Regions from separate parts of the Arthrobacter sp. 2RAF6 genome, predicted to be linked through region 1. Evidence: riboswitches for the same ligand, from Rfam matches in the RefSeq annotation. Region 1 holds a riboswitch; each other region holds the start of a gene.
The links. A riboswitch is a leader RNA that binds a small molecule or an ion and turns the genes downstream of it on or off. The one in region 1 is predicted to bind thiamine pyrophosphate.
Positions count from the first base shown of each region.

Region 2: it holds a riboswitch for thiamine pyrophosphate, as region 1 does, so the genes downstream of both, AB4Z38_RS14855 (bifunctional hydroxymethylpyrimidine kinase/phosphomethylpyrimidine kinase) here and thiO (glycine oxidase ThiO) in region 1, are expected to answer to the same signal.
Region 3: it holds a riboswitch for thiamine pyrophosphate, as region 1 does, so the genes downstream of both, thiC (phosphomethylpyrimidine synthase ThiC) here and thiO (glycine oxidase ThiO) in region 1, are expected to answer to the same signal.
Region 4: it holds a riboswitch for thiamine pyrophosphate, as region 1 does, so the genes downstream of both, AB4Z38_RS13530 (ECF transporter S component) here and thiO (glycine oxidase ThiO) in region 1, are expected to answer to the same signal.

Region 1 covers NZ_JBFRGF010000001.1:184,649-188,402, forward strand. Annotated here, with positions in the region: gene AB4Z38_RS00905 (RNB domain-containing ribonuclease) at 1-546, opposite strand, end outside; gene thiE (thiamine phosphate synthase) at 584-1,273, opposite strand; TPP riboswitch at 1,300-1,419, shown strand; gene thiO (glycine oxidase ThiO) at 1,411-2,733, shown strand; gene thiS (sulfur carrier protein ThiS) at 2,730-2,966, shown strand; gene AB4Z38_RS00925 (thiazole synthase) at 2,970-3,754, shown strand, end outside.
Region 2 covers NZ_JBFRGF010000020.1:14,587-18,340, reverse strand. Annotated here, with positions in the region: gene AB4Z38_RS14860 (Rne/Rng family ribonuclease) at 1-1,204, shown strand, start outside; TPP riboswitch at 1,353-1,449, shown strand; gene AB4Z38_RS14855 (bifunctional hydroxymethylpyrimidine kinase/phosphomethylpyrimidine kinase) at 1,441-2,961, shown strand; gene rplU (50S ribosomal protein L21) at 3,382-3,690, shown strand; gene rpmA (50S ribosomal protein L27) at 3,751-3,754, shown strand, end outside.
Region 3 covers NZ_JBFRGF010000002.1:17,587-21,340, reverse strand. Annotated here, with positions in the region: gene thiC (phosphomethylpyrimidine synthase ThiC) at 1-1,698, opposite strand, end outside; TPP riboswitch at 1,694-1,801, opposite strand; gene AB4Z38_RS01575 (amidohydrolase family protein) at 1,911-3,005, shown strand; gene AB4Z38_RS01570 (VOC family protein) at 3,084-3,754, shown strand, end outside.
Region 4 covers NZ_JBFRGF010000017.1:28,902-32,655, forward strand. Annotated here, with positions in the region: gene AB4Z38_RS13525 (ABC transporter ATP-binding protein) at 1-986, opposite strand, end outside; gene AB4Z38_RS13530 (ECF transporter S component) at 986-1,615, opposite strand; TPP riboswitch at 1,692-1,828, opposite strand; gene AB4Z38_RS13535 (NUDIX hydrolase) at 1,977-2,738, shown strand; gene AB4Z38_RS13540 (DUF4235 domain-containing protein) at 2,790-3,050, shown strand; partial or broken gene mnhG (monovalent cation/H(+) antiporter subunit G) at 3,191-3,571, opposite strand; gene AB4Z38_RS13550 (monovalent cation/H+ antiporter complex subunit F) at 3,561-3,754, opposite strand, start outside.

The DNA.
Region 1 (3,754 bases):
GATCTCCGACTGGACGCCCCTGTAGTTGAGCTTGGCGCGGCTCCGTACGCTTGCCCGACGCACGGAGACGGTGCGGAACTCCGCCTCGGCATCGAGTTCGAAGTCCCACACGAACGCGCCGCACGTCTGGCCGGCCAGCAAGCTCCCGGCATGCTCGCTGATGATCTCGGGGTGCAGCGGGATGCGGCCGTCCGGGGCATAGTACGTTTGCCCGCGGTGGCGGGTCTCGGCGTCGAGCGCGCCTCCCGGCGGCACAAAGGAGGGCACATCGGAGATGGCGTAGAGAACCCTGTAACCATCGCCGGACCGGTCAATGAAGAGGGCCTGGTCGAGATCCGTGGAAGAGGCCGGGTCGATCGTGATGAAAGGAACGTCCGTGAGATCCTGCGCCGGCAGGGTGTGTCCGGAAACCGCGGCTTCAGCGTCGCGCAGCGCTTCAGCGGGATAACCTGCGGGCAGCTCGAGTTCGGTCCGAAGCGCCGCCAGCGCTTCCGCGAGCTGGTTCGACGTTTCACTGACATTCGGGGCTAACCGCTGATGTGACACGAAAGTCAGGGTAACTCCAAAATCTTCCGGCGTCTCGCTAGGCCGCCGCTGCGTCCAAGGCGGCCAGGAGTGCCCGGGCTGCCGCCGTCGGGTCCTCCGCCTCAGTGATGGCGCGGACCACCACGATGCGGCTGGCGCCGGCCTGCACTACCGCTTCCACGTTGCTGAGATCGATGCCGCCGATCGCAAACCAGGGGAGCACAACCCCGCCGACGGTCTCTTCGTCTGCCTGCTTCACCGCGTTGGCGGCGTACTTCACCAGATCGAGCCCGACGGCGGAACGTCCCGGCTTGGTGGGCGTAGCCCACACGGGCCCGACGCAGAAGTAGTCCAGGCCGCTGCGGCCAGGCGACGCGGCGATGGCTGCGTCAACCTGATCCGGCGTGTGCGTGGAGAGGCCGATGATGGTGCGGTCGTGGAGCAGCTTCCGGGCCGAGCGCAGCGGAATGTCCTTTTGGCCGATATGGAACACCGGTGCGCTGGAGAGGGACGCCACGTCCGCGCGGTCGTTGACTGCCCAGAGACGGCCATGACGGTGCGCCACGGATTGCAGGACCTCCAGGAGTTCCAGTTCCTCGGCGGCTTCAATCGTCTTGTCGCGCAGCTGGATGATGTCCACGCCGCCCTCGAATGCGGCATCGACAAACTGCTCAAAATCACCGTGTTGCTTCCGGGCGTCGGTGCAGAGGTACAGGCGGGCGGTGGTGTGGACATCGTGCGGGGTCATGGAAACAGAGTAGTTCCTCTAAACTGGGCTGGTACCGCGGGAGCCGCGGCGGCAGTCACAATCGCCGCGCGGCTGAGAGGGCTTCAGCGCCGACCGCTTGACCTGATCCGGCTAGTACCGGCGTAGGGAAGGACTCCATGGACGAAGCAAACACCCAGCCCGGACCCCTGAACGCAGATGTGGCGGTGATCGGAGGCGGTGTCATTGGCCTCGGCATCGCGTGGGAAGCCCGCAGGTCCGGCCGCTCGGTTGCCCTGATCGATCCCGCACCGGCCAGCGGCGCCACCTTCGCGGCGGCGGGCATGCTGGCGCCCGTCAGTGAACTGCATTACCAGGAAGAGGACCTCCTGGAGCTCATGCTCGAATCGTCGGCATTGTGGCCGGACTTCGAACGCAATGTGACCGGCTCAAGCACCGGACGCAGCACGGGTTACCGCACGACGCCGACCCTCGCCGTCGGCGCGGACGCTGCGGACCGCCGGGCGCTCGCCGACCTCCGGGATGTCCAGCTGGCCAACGGCCTGGTGGTGGAATCCGTGCCTTTGCGCGAGGCCCGGGAGCGTGAGCCGCTGTTGAGCCCGCAGATTTCCTGTGCCTTCGACATCCCGGGCGACCACCAAGTGGATCCGCGCCGGCTTTCGGCTGCGATTCTAGGCGCGCTTGCAGACCACCAGCCCGGCGATTCCAGCTGGATTGCGGGGGCCGGGGGCGGTTTTGCGGTCCAGGATACCGCGGCAGGCCTCCTGTGGGAGGACGGGCGCGTCGTCGGGGTTCTGCTGGACTCAGGCATCGAAGTGTTCGCCACCGAAACAGTGGTTGCCAACGGACTGGATGCCCCCCGCTTGAAGGGCCTGCCGGATGGATTATCGCTCCCGTTGCGTCCGGTGTACGGCGACATACTGCGGCTGCGCGTCCCGGAGCACCTGCAACCCCTGGTCACGGCCACGGTCCGTGGAATGGTGCGCGGAGTGCCCGTCTACATCGTCCCCCGCGACGACGGGACCGTGGTGATCGGCGCGACGCAACGTGAAGACGGCTTGTCGGCGTCCGGGGGAGCGGCCAACCCGGTGTCAGCGGGCGGGGTGTACCAGTTGCTCCGCGACGCCCAGGTACTGGTTCCGGCTGTGGCCGAACTGGAACTCTTGGAAGCGACTGCGCGCGCGCGTCCAGGCACTCCGGACAATGCACCGCTGTTGGGCCGTGTGAAAGGTGACGAAAACGTACAAGGTTCCGAAGGAACCGTGCGGGGCCTCGTCGTGGCCAGCGGCTTCTTCCGCCACGGCGTGCTCCTCACCCCGGCAGCGGCGAAAATCTGCGTCGGACTCATGGATGGCACCGTCGATCCCCGGTGGAACAGATTCCGCCCGGACCGCTTCTCCCGCCCGCTTTCAGCAGCGAAGGCCTCAACAGGCGGCCCATCTGCCGATACCTCAAATCCCCTTCCGAAGGACCACGCATGAACATCAAATTGAACGGCGCAGACCACACGCTAGGCGACGACGCGTCGGTCACCACCCTCGTCAGCCACATCACCGGACGGGTGGTGGACTCCAGCGGCCAGGCGGCCGACGGACGTAAGATCGGCGTCGCCGTCGCACGCAATTCCGAAGTAGTGCCGCGCAGCCAGTGGGCTGCCACCGCGCTCGCAGAGGGCGACGAACTCGAAATCGTGACCGCAGTACAGGGAGGCTGAACCATGACCACGGCAAGCACTCAAGCAGCAAGCACCCGAACCGACGCGCTGGTGATCGACGGTGTCGAGTTCGGCTCGCGCCTCATCATGGGGACCGGCGGAGCCCCGAGCCTGGACGGCCTGGGGGCAGCGCTTCTGGCTTCCGGCACCGAACTCACCACTGTTGCGATGCGGAGGTACTCGCCGACGGAAACAGGTTCGCTGTTCCAGTTGCTCGTGGACCATGGCATCCGTGTCCTGCCCAACACCGCCGGCTGTTTCACTGCCAAGGACGCTGTCATGACAGCCGAGCTTGCCCGGGAGGCCTTGGAAACGGATTGGGTGAAGCTCGAGGTCATCGCCGACGAACAGACGCTGCTGCCTGACGCCGTGGAGTTGGTGGACGCAACGGAGAAACTCGTCGACCGCGGCTTCAAGGTTTTCGCCTACACCAACGACGACCCCGTGCTGGCGCTTCGCCTGGAAAACCTCGGAGCCACAGCGGTGATGCCCTTGGGTGCGCCTATCGGCACCGGCCTGGGCATCCTGAATCCGCACAACATCGAGCTGATTGTGTCCCGCGCTTCGGTGCCGGTAGTGCTCGACGCCGGCATCGGCACCGCGTCCGACGCCGCACTCGCCATGGAGCTCGGCTGCGACGCCGTGCTTCTGGCCACCGCGGTGACCCGTGCGCAGAACCCCGTGCAGATGGGCGAGGCCTTCAAACACGCTGTCATCGCCGGTAGGCTGGCGAAGCAGGCAGGCCGCATCCCGCGCCGGGAACACGCACTTGCCTCCTCGGCGATGGA
Region 2 (3,754 bases), on a different contig from region 1:
CCGTACCGAGGCCATGACGGTTGTTGACGTCAACACCGGGAAGTTCACCGGCAGCGGTGGCAACCTCGAGGAAACCGTCACCAAGAACAACCTTGAGGCTGCCGAGGAAGTGGTCCGCCAGCTGCGCTTGCGCGACATCGGCGGAATCATCGTCATCGACTTCATCGACATGGTCCTGGAATCCAACCGCGATCTCGTATTGCGCCGCTTGGTCGAGTGCCTCGGCCGGGACCGTACCAAGCACCAGGTCGCCGAAGTGACGTCGCTCGGATTGGTCCAGATGACCCGCAAGCGCATGGGCACCGGCCTGCTTGAGGTCTTCGGCGAGCAGTGCGAAACGTGCGCAGGGCGCGGAATCGTCACGCACGACGAGCCGGTGGAGCACCGTCGGGCCAACGTGGTGGCCGCCGAACACCACCACCCGCGCACGGAATCACAGCCGACCGTCCGCCCGGAGCAGCGCAAGCGCCGCCGCGGCAGGGGCACGGGGCAGGGCACTGCCGAGCTCCCGATCACCCCGCCCGTACCGGTCCACACCGTGGAATCCACTGATCCGAATCGCCAGGCAGCCACCCGCGCCGCCCTTGCCACCATCGCGGCAGCAGCCCACGCTGCCCACCTGCACGACGACGAGCTCCACCACGCGGCGGAATTGCTCGCCGATCGGCACGTAGCAGAAGCAGCGCCGCTCCAGGCCCCAGCGGCCCCGGTCCAGGCTCCTGCAGCCCCGGTCCAGGCTCCTGCCGCTGCATCGAGGGGCGAGGAACGTTCGAAGCCTGTGCTGCGATTCGGCGGCGAGGAAGTTGCGTTGCCCTTCGTCCACCACGAAGAAGAGCCAGCGAGTGGCGCGCCTGCCATGAGCCTGGATCTGTTGGCACAGGCATTCGCAGGCCTCGGAGAAGCTCCGGGCGCCGCGACGACGGCGGCAGAAGCCAAGGAAGCGCCCGCAGGGGCCTCCGCGGCCGTTGCAAGCGGAGAATCCCCCGAGCCCGGTTCGCGTGGACGCCGAGGCCGCCGCAACCGTAGCGCCAGCCGGGCCCAGGGTGCCGCCAACGCCACCAACGTGGAGCACCACGAGGTTGCCGCGCCTGCTTCCGGTGGGGCCGCACACGAGGCCAAGGCGCCGGAGGCTGCTCCGGCCAAGCCGACGGCGGCAGCGGAACCGATCATCCTCGGGGTCGGCGTGCCCAAGTCCGAACTCTAAGCGCAGTACCCTGTTCGAAGCCCCGGCCGTTCCCGCTCTTGTGGAAACCGCCGGGGCTTCGGCGTTCCCGGCCAATTCGCCGGACCTTCGCTCAATGCGGTTGCATGGGGCGATTTCAGCAGGCGAGGTGTGATCCGGGTTAAGCTAGGGGACTGACACGGGGTGCCGCGCACCAAGCCGGCTGAGACCAGACCCGTTGAACCTGTCCGGTTAGCACCGGCGAAGGGATGTCTCGCATGACTGTTTCGGTGCAATCAGCCGTCTACCCGCTCAAGGCCGTCCAGCGCCCAATCCCCAGGGTTCTCAGCATTGCCGGCTCGGATCCTTCGGGTGGTGCCGGGATCCAGGCAGACCTCAAGAGCATCGCGGCAAACGGGGGCTACGGCATGGCCGTCATCACGGCGCTCACCGTACAAAACACGCAGGGAGTCACTGCCGTCCACGTGCCTCCCGTGGAGTTCCTGCGCCAGCAATTGGATGCCATTAGCGACGACATCACGGTTGATGCCGTCAAGATCGGCATGCTCGGGGATGCGGCGGTCATCCACGAAGTCCGCCGCTGGCTCGGCGAGGCGCGCCCCGCCGTCGTCGTGCTGGATCCAGTGATGATCGCCACCAGTGGCGACCGGCTCCTTGCGGAGTCCGCCGAAACCGCACTGCGGGAACTTCTGCCCCTCGCCGACCTGGTGACGCCCAACCTTCCTGAATTGGCCATGCTGCTTGGCGAACCTGAAGCCACTGACTGGCCATCGGCCTTGGAGCAAGGCAAACGCCTGGCTGCCGCCTGTGGAAACACCGTCCTGGTGAAGGGCGGCCATCTTCAGGGAACCGGCTGCCCCGATGCCCTGGTCAACACCGGGGGAGTCCTGAGCCAGGACGTGGTGGAATTCGCCGGCCAACGGGTGGAAACCCGCAATAGCCATGGCACGGGGTGTTCCCTGTCGTCGGCGATGGCGACGGCCAAGGCGCGGCTCGGCGATTGGGAGTCCGCCTTGCGTGTGGTCAAGCCTTGGCTTCAAGAGGCGCTGACCCAGTCCGAGGTACTGGAAGTCGGGAAAGGCAACGGGCCGATCAATCATTTCCACGCGCTCCAGCACGCCATTCAACCAGGCGATTTTGCCATCCGCATGTGGGAAGCCGCCCAGACTGAACTTGCGGCCATTTATGGCTTGGACTTTATCCAGCACCTGCAATCCGGTGGGCTCAGCGAAGCGCAGTTCAGCTATTACCTGTCGCAGGATGCCATCTATCTCAACGGCTATTCCCGGGTCCTGGCGCGGGCAAGCGCCCTCGCCCCGAGCGAAACCGAACAGCTGTTCTGGGCCCGCGGCTCGCAGATGTGCCTTGAAGTCGAGTCCGAGCTGCATCGGAATTGGCTCAGCGGACGCCAGGTAAGCGGAGAGCTGGGCCCGGTCACGAAGGCCTATGTGGACCATTTGCTGGCGGCGTCGGCGTCGGGCAGTTATGCCGTCCTGCTGGCTGCCGTGCTGCCCTGCTACTGGTTGTACGCCGAGGTGGGACAGCAGCTACACCATGGCTATATACAGGCGGGAGCGTCGGACGAGCACCCTTATGCGGACTGGCTGCGCACCTACGCGGACGAGGCGTTCGCCGAGGCCACCCGCAAGGCGATCGACATCACGGACGCCGCCGCGCAGGCCGCAACACCCACGGAGCGTGCCGCCATGATGGAGGCGTTTGCCCAATCCTGCCGTTACGAAACAGCGTTCTTCGATGCTCCAAGGTTGCACGGCTGAACCCGGTTCATGTCGGGGAAAGACGGGGTGAAGGGCCTGTTCCTGCGGGCGCTGCAGCGTGTCGGACTGAGGATCCGAGGTTTTCCCGGCCGGCAGGGTAAGGTGGACGGGCACGGTACCGGGTGGCGCATAGCCAGTCTGTGGCAGCCATCACGTGGCGGCCCCCGGACCTGGCCTCATTTGCAGCCGAAGGCGAAACTAGCGTAATCTAGATCTTCGGTGCTTACGCCAACACTTGGGTTATGCCCCCAGAAACCGTTCATTTGGAACTGACCTTTCATTTGGAACTATTCGAGGGATGACTCATGGATTCCGTACCGGAGTCCACGGCGTTGAGGCACAGCGTGAACCAGGCCCGTTTTCGGATCGGGGTTCCGCACGCAAATTTAGTAATAAACGTCGAGAGAAGTGAGTGCCCAAGTGGTGTACGCGATTGTCCGCGCAGGCGGCCGCCAAGAAAAGGTTTCCGTTGGAGACTACGTAACCCTGAACCGCGTCCCCGGTGGAGCCGGCAGCACCCTTGAGCTGCCCGCACTGCTCCTGGTGGACGGTGACAAGGTCACCTCCGCTGCTGCGGATCTGGCCAAGGTCAAGGTTACGGCTGAGATCCTCGAAGACCTCCGTGGTCCGAAGATCGTCATCCAGAAGTTCAAGAACAAGACCGGCTACAAGAAGCGCCAGGGTCACCGTCAAGAACTGACCAAGATCAAGATCACCGGTATCAAGTAACCACTGGTTGCTGTTCAGGTTTTCAACAGATTCCCCAGAATTTAAAGGCAGGCATTTCAAATGG
Region 3 (3,754 bases), on a different contig from region 1:
CGCTTGGGAATCCGCGGAGCCGTATTCGTCGCGGATGTCCTGGCTGATGCGCATGGAGCAGAATTTCGGTCCGCACATGGAACAGAAATGCGCGGTCTTGGCCGGTTCGGCCGGGAGCGTCTCATCGTGGAACGCTTCCGCGGTGACCGGATCCAATGACAGAGCGAACTGGTCACGCCAGCGGAACTCGAAGCGGGCCTTGGACAGGGCATCGTCGCGTTCGTGGGCACCGGGGTGTCCCTTGGCAAGGTCAGCGGCGTGGGCAGCGATTTTGTACGTGATTACCCCGGTCTTGACGTCGTCCTTGTTTGGCAGGCCAAGGTGTTCCTTTGGAGTGACGTAGCAGAGCATCGCGGTTCCGTAGCGTGCGATCTCCGTGGCGCCGATGGCAGAGGTGATGTGGTCGTAGCCCGGGGCAACGTCGGTGACGAGGGGGCCCAAGGTGTAGAACGGGGCGCCCTTGCAGAGCTCTTGCTGGCGCTCCACGTTCTCCCGCACCAAGTGGAAGGGAACGTGGCCGGGCCCTTCCACCATGACCTGGACGTCGAATTCCCATGCCCGCTGCGTCAACTCGGCCAAGGTGTCGAGTTCGGCGAACTGCGCGGCGTCGTTGGCGTCCGCCGTCGCTCCCGGGCGCAAGCCGTCGCCGAGCGAGAACGCGACGTCGTACTTGGCGAAGATTTCGCAGAGTTCGTCGAAATGGGTGTACAGGAAGTTTTCCTCGTGGTGCGCCAGGCACCAGCCGGCCATGATTGAGCCGCCGCGGGAAACGATGCCCGTGACGCGGTTCGCGGTGAGCGGCACGTAGCGCAGCAACACGCCGGCATGGATGGTCATGTAGTCCACGCCCTGCTCGCATTGTTCAATGACGGTGTCGCGGAAGATCTCCCATGTGAGTTTGTTGGCTTCGCCGTTGACCTTCTCGAGGGCCTGGTAAATGGGCACGGTGCCGATCGGCACGGGGGAGTTGCGGATGATCCATTCGCGGGTGGTGTGGATGTCGTCACCCGTGGACAGGTCCATGACGGTGTCCGCGCCCCATTGCGTGGCCCACTGCAGCTTGTCCACTTCTTCGGCGATGGAACTGGTGACGGCCGAGTTGCCGATATTGGCGTTGATCTTCACGAGGAACGCCTTGCCGATGATCATCGGTTCGGATTCGGGGTGGTTAATGTTGTTGGGAATGATGGCCCGGCCGGCGGCGACTTCGCTGCGGACCAGTTCAACATCGCAGTTCTCGCGAAGTGCCACGAACTGCATTTCGGGCGTCACGATCCCCTGCTTGGCATAGTGCATCTGTGTCACGGTCTTGCCGTCGACGGCGCGGCGGGGCACCGGCTGTGCGCCCTTCCACTCAGCGGAGGCGGCGCCGCGGCGCACGGCCGACTTGCCGTCGTCGAGCAGGTTCCGTTCGCGGCCGCTGTATGCCTCGGTGTCGCCGCGGGCGTCGATCCACTCGCTGCGGAACGGCTCGAGGCCAACCACGGGATCACTTCCTGGCCCTGCAGTGCGGTACACCTGGAAAGGCGCGTTGGCCTCGCCGTTGGGGGATGGTTCCAGGGCGATTTCCGTGACCGGAACCCGGATTCCCGTCTCCGTGTCTTCCAGGAACGCGAGGGAATGCGACTTCAGGGACTGGGTCACCTCTTGCGCCGATCCGTTTTTGGTAGGGCTCAGCTGTGTTTCTTTGGTGCTCAAAGGATTACTCACTTCCTTCGCCGGCATTACCCGGACAGGTTCAACGGTCGCAGGCTGCGTCAGCCCGATCTCAGCCCTTGCAAGGGCCCCCGTGTGGTCGTAGACGAAGCTACCACAGCTGTTGGTGCCCAGGACAGATGTGACGGAGGAGAGATGTGGCCGAGGACAGATGTGACCGGGCCGGGAACGGCGCAGGAGTTTAAGGTGGAATCATGGCGGAAATCATCGAGTTCAGCGGCGCCGTCCTCACGGGACCGAAAGAAGAACGGCGTGGCCTCTGGTCGGTCGACGGAAGGCTGACCTTTCTGCCGCCCGCTGCCGCGCCCGACGTCATCCTGGACGGATGGGTGTTGCCCGGTCTGGTGGATGCGCATTGCCATGTTGGATTAGGCAAGGGCGGAGCGGTGGACGATCAGACTGCCCGACTGCAGGCGACGGCGGACCGGAACGCCGGGACGCTCTTGATCCGCGACGCCGGATCCGCAAGCGACACGCGCTGGCTGCAGCGCCGGACGGACATGCCCAGGATCATCCGCGCAGGCAGGCACATCGCCAGGCAACGCCGGTACATTCCCGGACTGGCCGAAGAAGTCGAACCGGAGGATCTGGTGGAGGCGGTGCGCAAGCAGGCACGGTCCGGAGACGGCTGGGTCAAGATCGTCGGGGACTGGATCGACCGCTCGGCAGGGGATCTTGGCCCGTCCTTTCCCGCCGCCATCGTCAAGGACGCCGTCGCCGCGGCACACGGCGAGGGAGCCCGGGTGACTGCCCATTGCTTCGCCGAAGGGACTATCGACGACATGCTCGACGCCGGCATCGACTGCATCGAGCACGCCACCGGCCTACTTCCGCACCACATTCCCAGGCTCCTGGACCAGGGTGTGCCGATCGTTCCCACCCTGATCAACATTGCTACTTTTCCGGACATCGCGAAGCAGGCGGAAGCGAAGTTCCCGCGTTACGCCGCCCACATGACCAGGCTGTGGGAGCTCAGGCATGAACGCGTCGCCGAGGCATTCGACGCCGGAGTGCGGGTGTATGCCGGGACCGACGCCGGCAGCGTCATCAAGCACGGCCGGATCGGCGAGGAAATCCTGGAACTGCACCGCGCCGGCCTTTCGGCTGCCGCGGCCCTCGATGCCGCCTGCTGGTCCGCCCGTGAGTGGCTGGGTGCCGACGGCATCAGCGAAGGTGCCAGTGCCGACGTCGTGCTCTACGCAAAGGATCCCCGGGCGAGCCTTGAGGTGGTGCTGAATCCGCAATGCACCGTGCTGAGGGGGCATATTTCAGGAAGTGCCGGGCATTAGGAATAAATTGAAGCTTCAAGTAATTTGGATGTATAGAGGTTGCCGAAAGGCGGCGCCACAAAATACCGGGAGTTTCACATGACCATCACATCCAGCCAGGATCTCCTTCCTGCCGAACTCACCATGGGTACCGTCATGCTCAAAGTGGGGGACATGAAGCTCATGGGCGACTACTACCAGCGGGCGCTGGGGCTGGACGTCGTCGCCGAACAGGATGGCGGACTCTACTTCGGCAGGCTCGGCAAGCCGTTGGTGCACCTCGCGCCGGCCTCCGGGCTCCAGATCCCGGGTCGTGGAGAGGCTGGACTCTTCCATACAGCCTTGCTCTTCGAAGACCAGTCCTCGCTCGCCGCAACCGTTGCCTCCGCCGCGCAGTACGAACCCCACGCCTTCGTCGGCAGCGCGGACCACCTCGTCAGCGAGGCGTTCTACTTCACGGATCCTGAGGGCAACGGCATCGAGCTCTATTACGACAAGCCCCGCGAAGGCTGGGAGTGGAACGGCAGTTCCGTCGTCATGGACAGCCTGCCGCTCCCGCCGCAGCGTTACCTCCAGCAATACCTGAGCGAAGCGGCGGTGACGGGCCAGCATGAGGCGGGCGCCGGCGTCGGGCATGTCCACCTCCAGGTGGGCGACGTGCAGACTGCCCATGATTTCTATGTCGACACCTTGGGCTTCGAGCAGACCGCCGGGTGGCACGGCCAAGCCCTGTTCGTCTCCGCGGGAGGCTACCACCACCACATGGCCAT
Region 4 (3,754 bases), on a different contig from region 1:
ACAGGAAGGGGCGCGATCGTTTTGAACCCCCGGCGCCGCGGCCGTTCGCGGGACACCGCGAGCTCCTGGGTGGCGAGCAACAGCTCTCCCATGCTCCCCGCCCGGGAGCCGCCCGTTGCTCCGGAGCCGGCGGCTGTTCCGGAACGTGGCCGGGTGGCCGGCACGTACCCGGGCACCCAGACGCCTGCAGCAGTGAGCATGTCCCTTGCTTGCGCCAGAACGGTGTCGGGATCGCCGTCCACGAGCACGCCCGGCGTCGACCCTCCCGTGGAGGAGGTGCTGCCCGGCTGGAGGACCACGATCCGGTCCACGAGGTCTTTCCAGACGGAGACCCGATGCTCCACCACCACCAAGGTGGCCCCGGTCTTGTGCAGGCAGCGGCCCACGGCATCGCGGACCTCCAGCACGCCGGCCGGGTCCAGGTTGGCGGTCGGCTCGTCCAGGAGGATCAAGCCAGGCCGCATCGCCAGAATGCCGGCCAGCGCAAGGCGCTGTTTCTGCCCGCCCGAGAGGGCCGACGTCGGGTGGTCGAGCGAAAAGTTGCCGCTGGCACTATTCCGTAGCCCGACGTCGTCGAGCGCTTCATGGACCCGCTTCCAGATCTCTTCCCGCGGCACGCAAAGGTTCTCGGCGCCGAACGCGACGTCGTCGCCCAGCCGGGAAAGCACCACCTGGGTTTCGGGATCTTGCTGCATGAGTCCGGCACGGCCCCGCTGGGCCTTCGGCGAAACGCCGTCCACCAGCAACGAGCCGGTCTCGTCGGCGTCGTCACCTTCCTCGCCCAGCACGCCCGCCAGGGCATGCAGGAGCGTCGACTTGCCTGCGCCCGAGGGGCCAAGCAGTAGAACACGCTCGCCCGGACGGATGTCCAGGTCCAAGGCATGGATGGCCTGCGTGGTGCGGCCGGCGTGCCGCCAGCCCCAGCCTTGAGCGGAAATTGCGGCGGGTCGCACCACGGCAGAGGTGCCGGAATCAGGACTGGGCATCAGGAAAAGACGGGCTCCGAGGCGGCTTTGCGGGACGCGAACGCGCTCAGCACACCGGTCTTGGCCAGGCCGCGGGTAGCGATCCAGGACAGGGCACCGGCAATGACGGCCCCGGAGATCGTGCAGAAGACGATGTACGCGAGCTTGTCGACCGGTTCGTAGGCGATGTTCCAGCCCCACGGCAGGAAGGAGTCGTTCAGACCGCAGAACAGACCTGCACCGGCACCGGCCAGCAGGGACACCGGCAGGTTGAACTTCTTGTACATGAAGGCCAGGAAGATGAGTTCCGCGCCGAGGCCCTGGAGCAGGCCCGAGATCAGGACCGTGGTGCCGTACTGCGAACCCATGATGAGCTCACTGGTGGCGGCCACTGTCTCGCAGAAAATTGCCGCACCGGGCTTCCGGACAATGAGCATGCCCAACACTGCCGGAATCATCCAACCGCCGGCGATCAGGCCGCTCAGCGGAGGGTAGCCGGCGGACATGGGCGTGGCAACCAGAGCCATCTGGTCCCACGCCCAGAAGATCACGCCACCGGCGATGGAGATGAGTGCCGCCACGACGATGTCCACGACGCGCCAGTTGTAACCAGGCTTGGTGAGGCCCGGCCTTGCAGAAATACCAGTCATTTTGTCCTCCTGAGGAACAGGAGGGGAAAGTGTTCCCCGGTTGCCTGCGAGCGGCTTCCGCCGCGCCGGTTCCGGACACTATGAGAACTCGACTCCCTTGCGCCGGTACTAGCCGGATCAGGTTCGAGGGTCTGCGGCTGTCCGCACTCTCAGCGCCCGTCCTCCGTGCCGCATTGCTGCGAGCCCGACGGCGGCGCTCCCCTGTCGTTATTAATCCACCCTTTTGGGCGTGGTTCAGTTTACACCTTGGAGGGGTCGCGGGGACCGTGACGGAACGGATAGCGACGGATTCTGCTGGATCATCCGCCGGGTCAGCGCAGGCCGGCCCGGAATGGCGCGGACGCCTGCAGAAACTGGGAGAATGATCCAGCAGAATGTGACGCAGCAAGCGGGCAAAGGAGCGGTCTTGGCAGGCATTGGCGAAGCGAACAGCACCACGGTGGCCGAACCTAGGCTCGCCGCGAGCGTGATCCTGGTCCGCGAGGCCCCCGGTCACGATGGATTTCGCGGCCTGGAAGTGTTCGTCCAGCACCGCGTGACCACGATGGATTTCGCCGCGGGCATGGTCGTCTTCCCCGGGGGACGAGTGGACCAGGCGGACAGCTCCGGCTGGGACTTCGCGGACGACGTCGTCGAGCGGCACGCCGCCGCATGGCACCGGAGCAGCATCGCCGTCGAGCCCTCTTCCGCCCGGTTCAACGCCGGCCGGGTCCTGGCGGCCGCGCAGCGCGAGGTGTTCGAAGAGGCCGGGCTGAAGCTCGACGCCGCCACCCTCCGCCCGTGGGCCAACTGGGTCACCCCGGCAGACCAGCCCAAGCGCTTCGACACATACTTCTACCTTGCCTGCCCGCTATCCGGTGCCGAGCCCAGGCACCAAACCACGGAAGCCTCATCGTCTTTGTGGATGCCGGTCCGCGGAATCCTCGATGCCGAAGCCGCCGGAACCCTCAAGCTCATGCCGCCCACGCTGGCGCTGCTGGATGAGCTCCTCGCCCTCGGCACGGTGGAAGCGATACTCGCCGACGACCGTGACATCGTGCCCGTCCGTCCAAAGCCTGGAGCCTTGGAGGAGTTCTTCCGGCTGAGGCGCCGACCGCCATCCGTTGCTCCGGAACTGCCCTGAAGTGGGGTTAGGCTGGGGACGGTCCTGTTTCCTCCCGCAAGGAGTCCCGGAATGAACCTCCTCATCAAACTGCTCGGCACTGGCGTGAGCATCGGTGCAGGCTTTGTCGGCACCAAGCTCGTCAATGCGTTGTGGGAAAAGTCCACCGGCAAGAAGCCTCCCAAGGGGCACGATGACATGGAGGCAAGCCTTCGCTCGGCACTGACCTTCGCCCTGATTTCGGCGACCGTCAGCGCCGTCATCCAGGTATTTGCAAGCCGCAGTACCCAGCGCGCCATCTCGCGCTTCTCGAAGACGCAGGACATCGTCTAGGCAGACGGGCCGTTAGCGGCGGAGCCGCCCGCGCCCCCGCCGTTACGGAGGTCCCGGGCGCCCCGGCCGTTCCCTCCGCCGTTCCGGGCGTTCCGGCCGTTCCCGGTGTGGGGCATTGCCGAGTCCGCTTCCTGAGCCTTCTCCGCCGCCTGTTGACCGGCAGCCCGCAGCACCACGGCCTCGAGTTCGTCGGTGCTGAGCAACTCGCGGTGGAGGTGCTTGGTCCGGTAGCCTGCGCGGCCCACCATGTGTGCGGACACGGGCACGGTCAGCAGTTGGAAAATCCAGGCGACTGCCAGGATCGGCCAAACCCACCATTCGCGCATCTGCAGTCCGATGGCCGCCAAGACGAGGAACAGCCCCAGCACTTGCGGCTTGGTGGCTGCGTGCATACGGCTCATCAGGTCCGGGAAACGCAACAGGCCGATTGCCGCGCCCAATGACATCAGCGCACCCACAATCAGAAGTACCGCGGTCACGACGTCTATTACAGCATCCACTCCCGTGGCATTAGGAGTCATTGACCTGTCCTCTCCGATCGGCCACGAAGCGCGCCACCGTCACCGAGCCAACGAACCCGATCAGCGTCAGTGCGACGAGCAGCACGAGGTTGTTGAGGTGCCTGTTGACGGCCATGTCGATGGCAAGCGCGGCGCCAAGTATCGCGAGCAGAACGTCTGAGGCGAGCACGCGGTCCAGCAGGG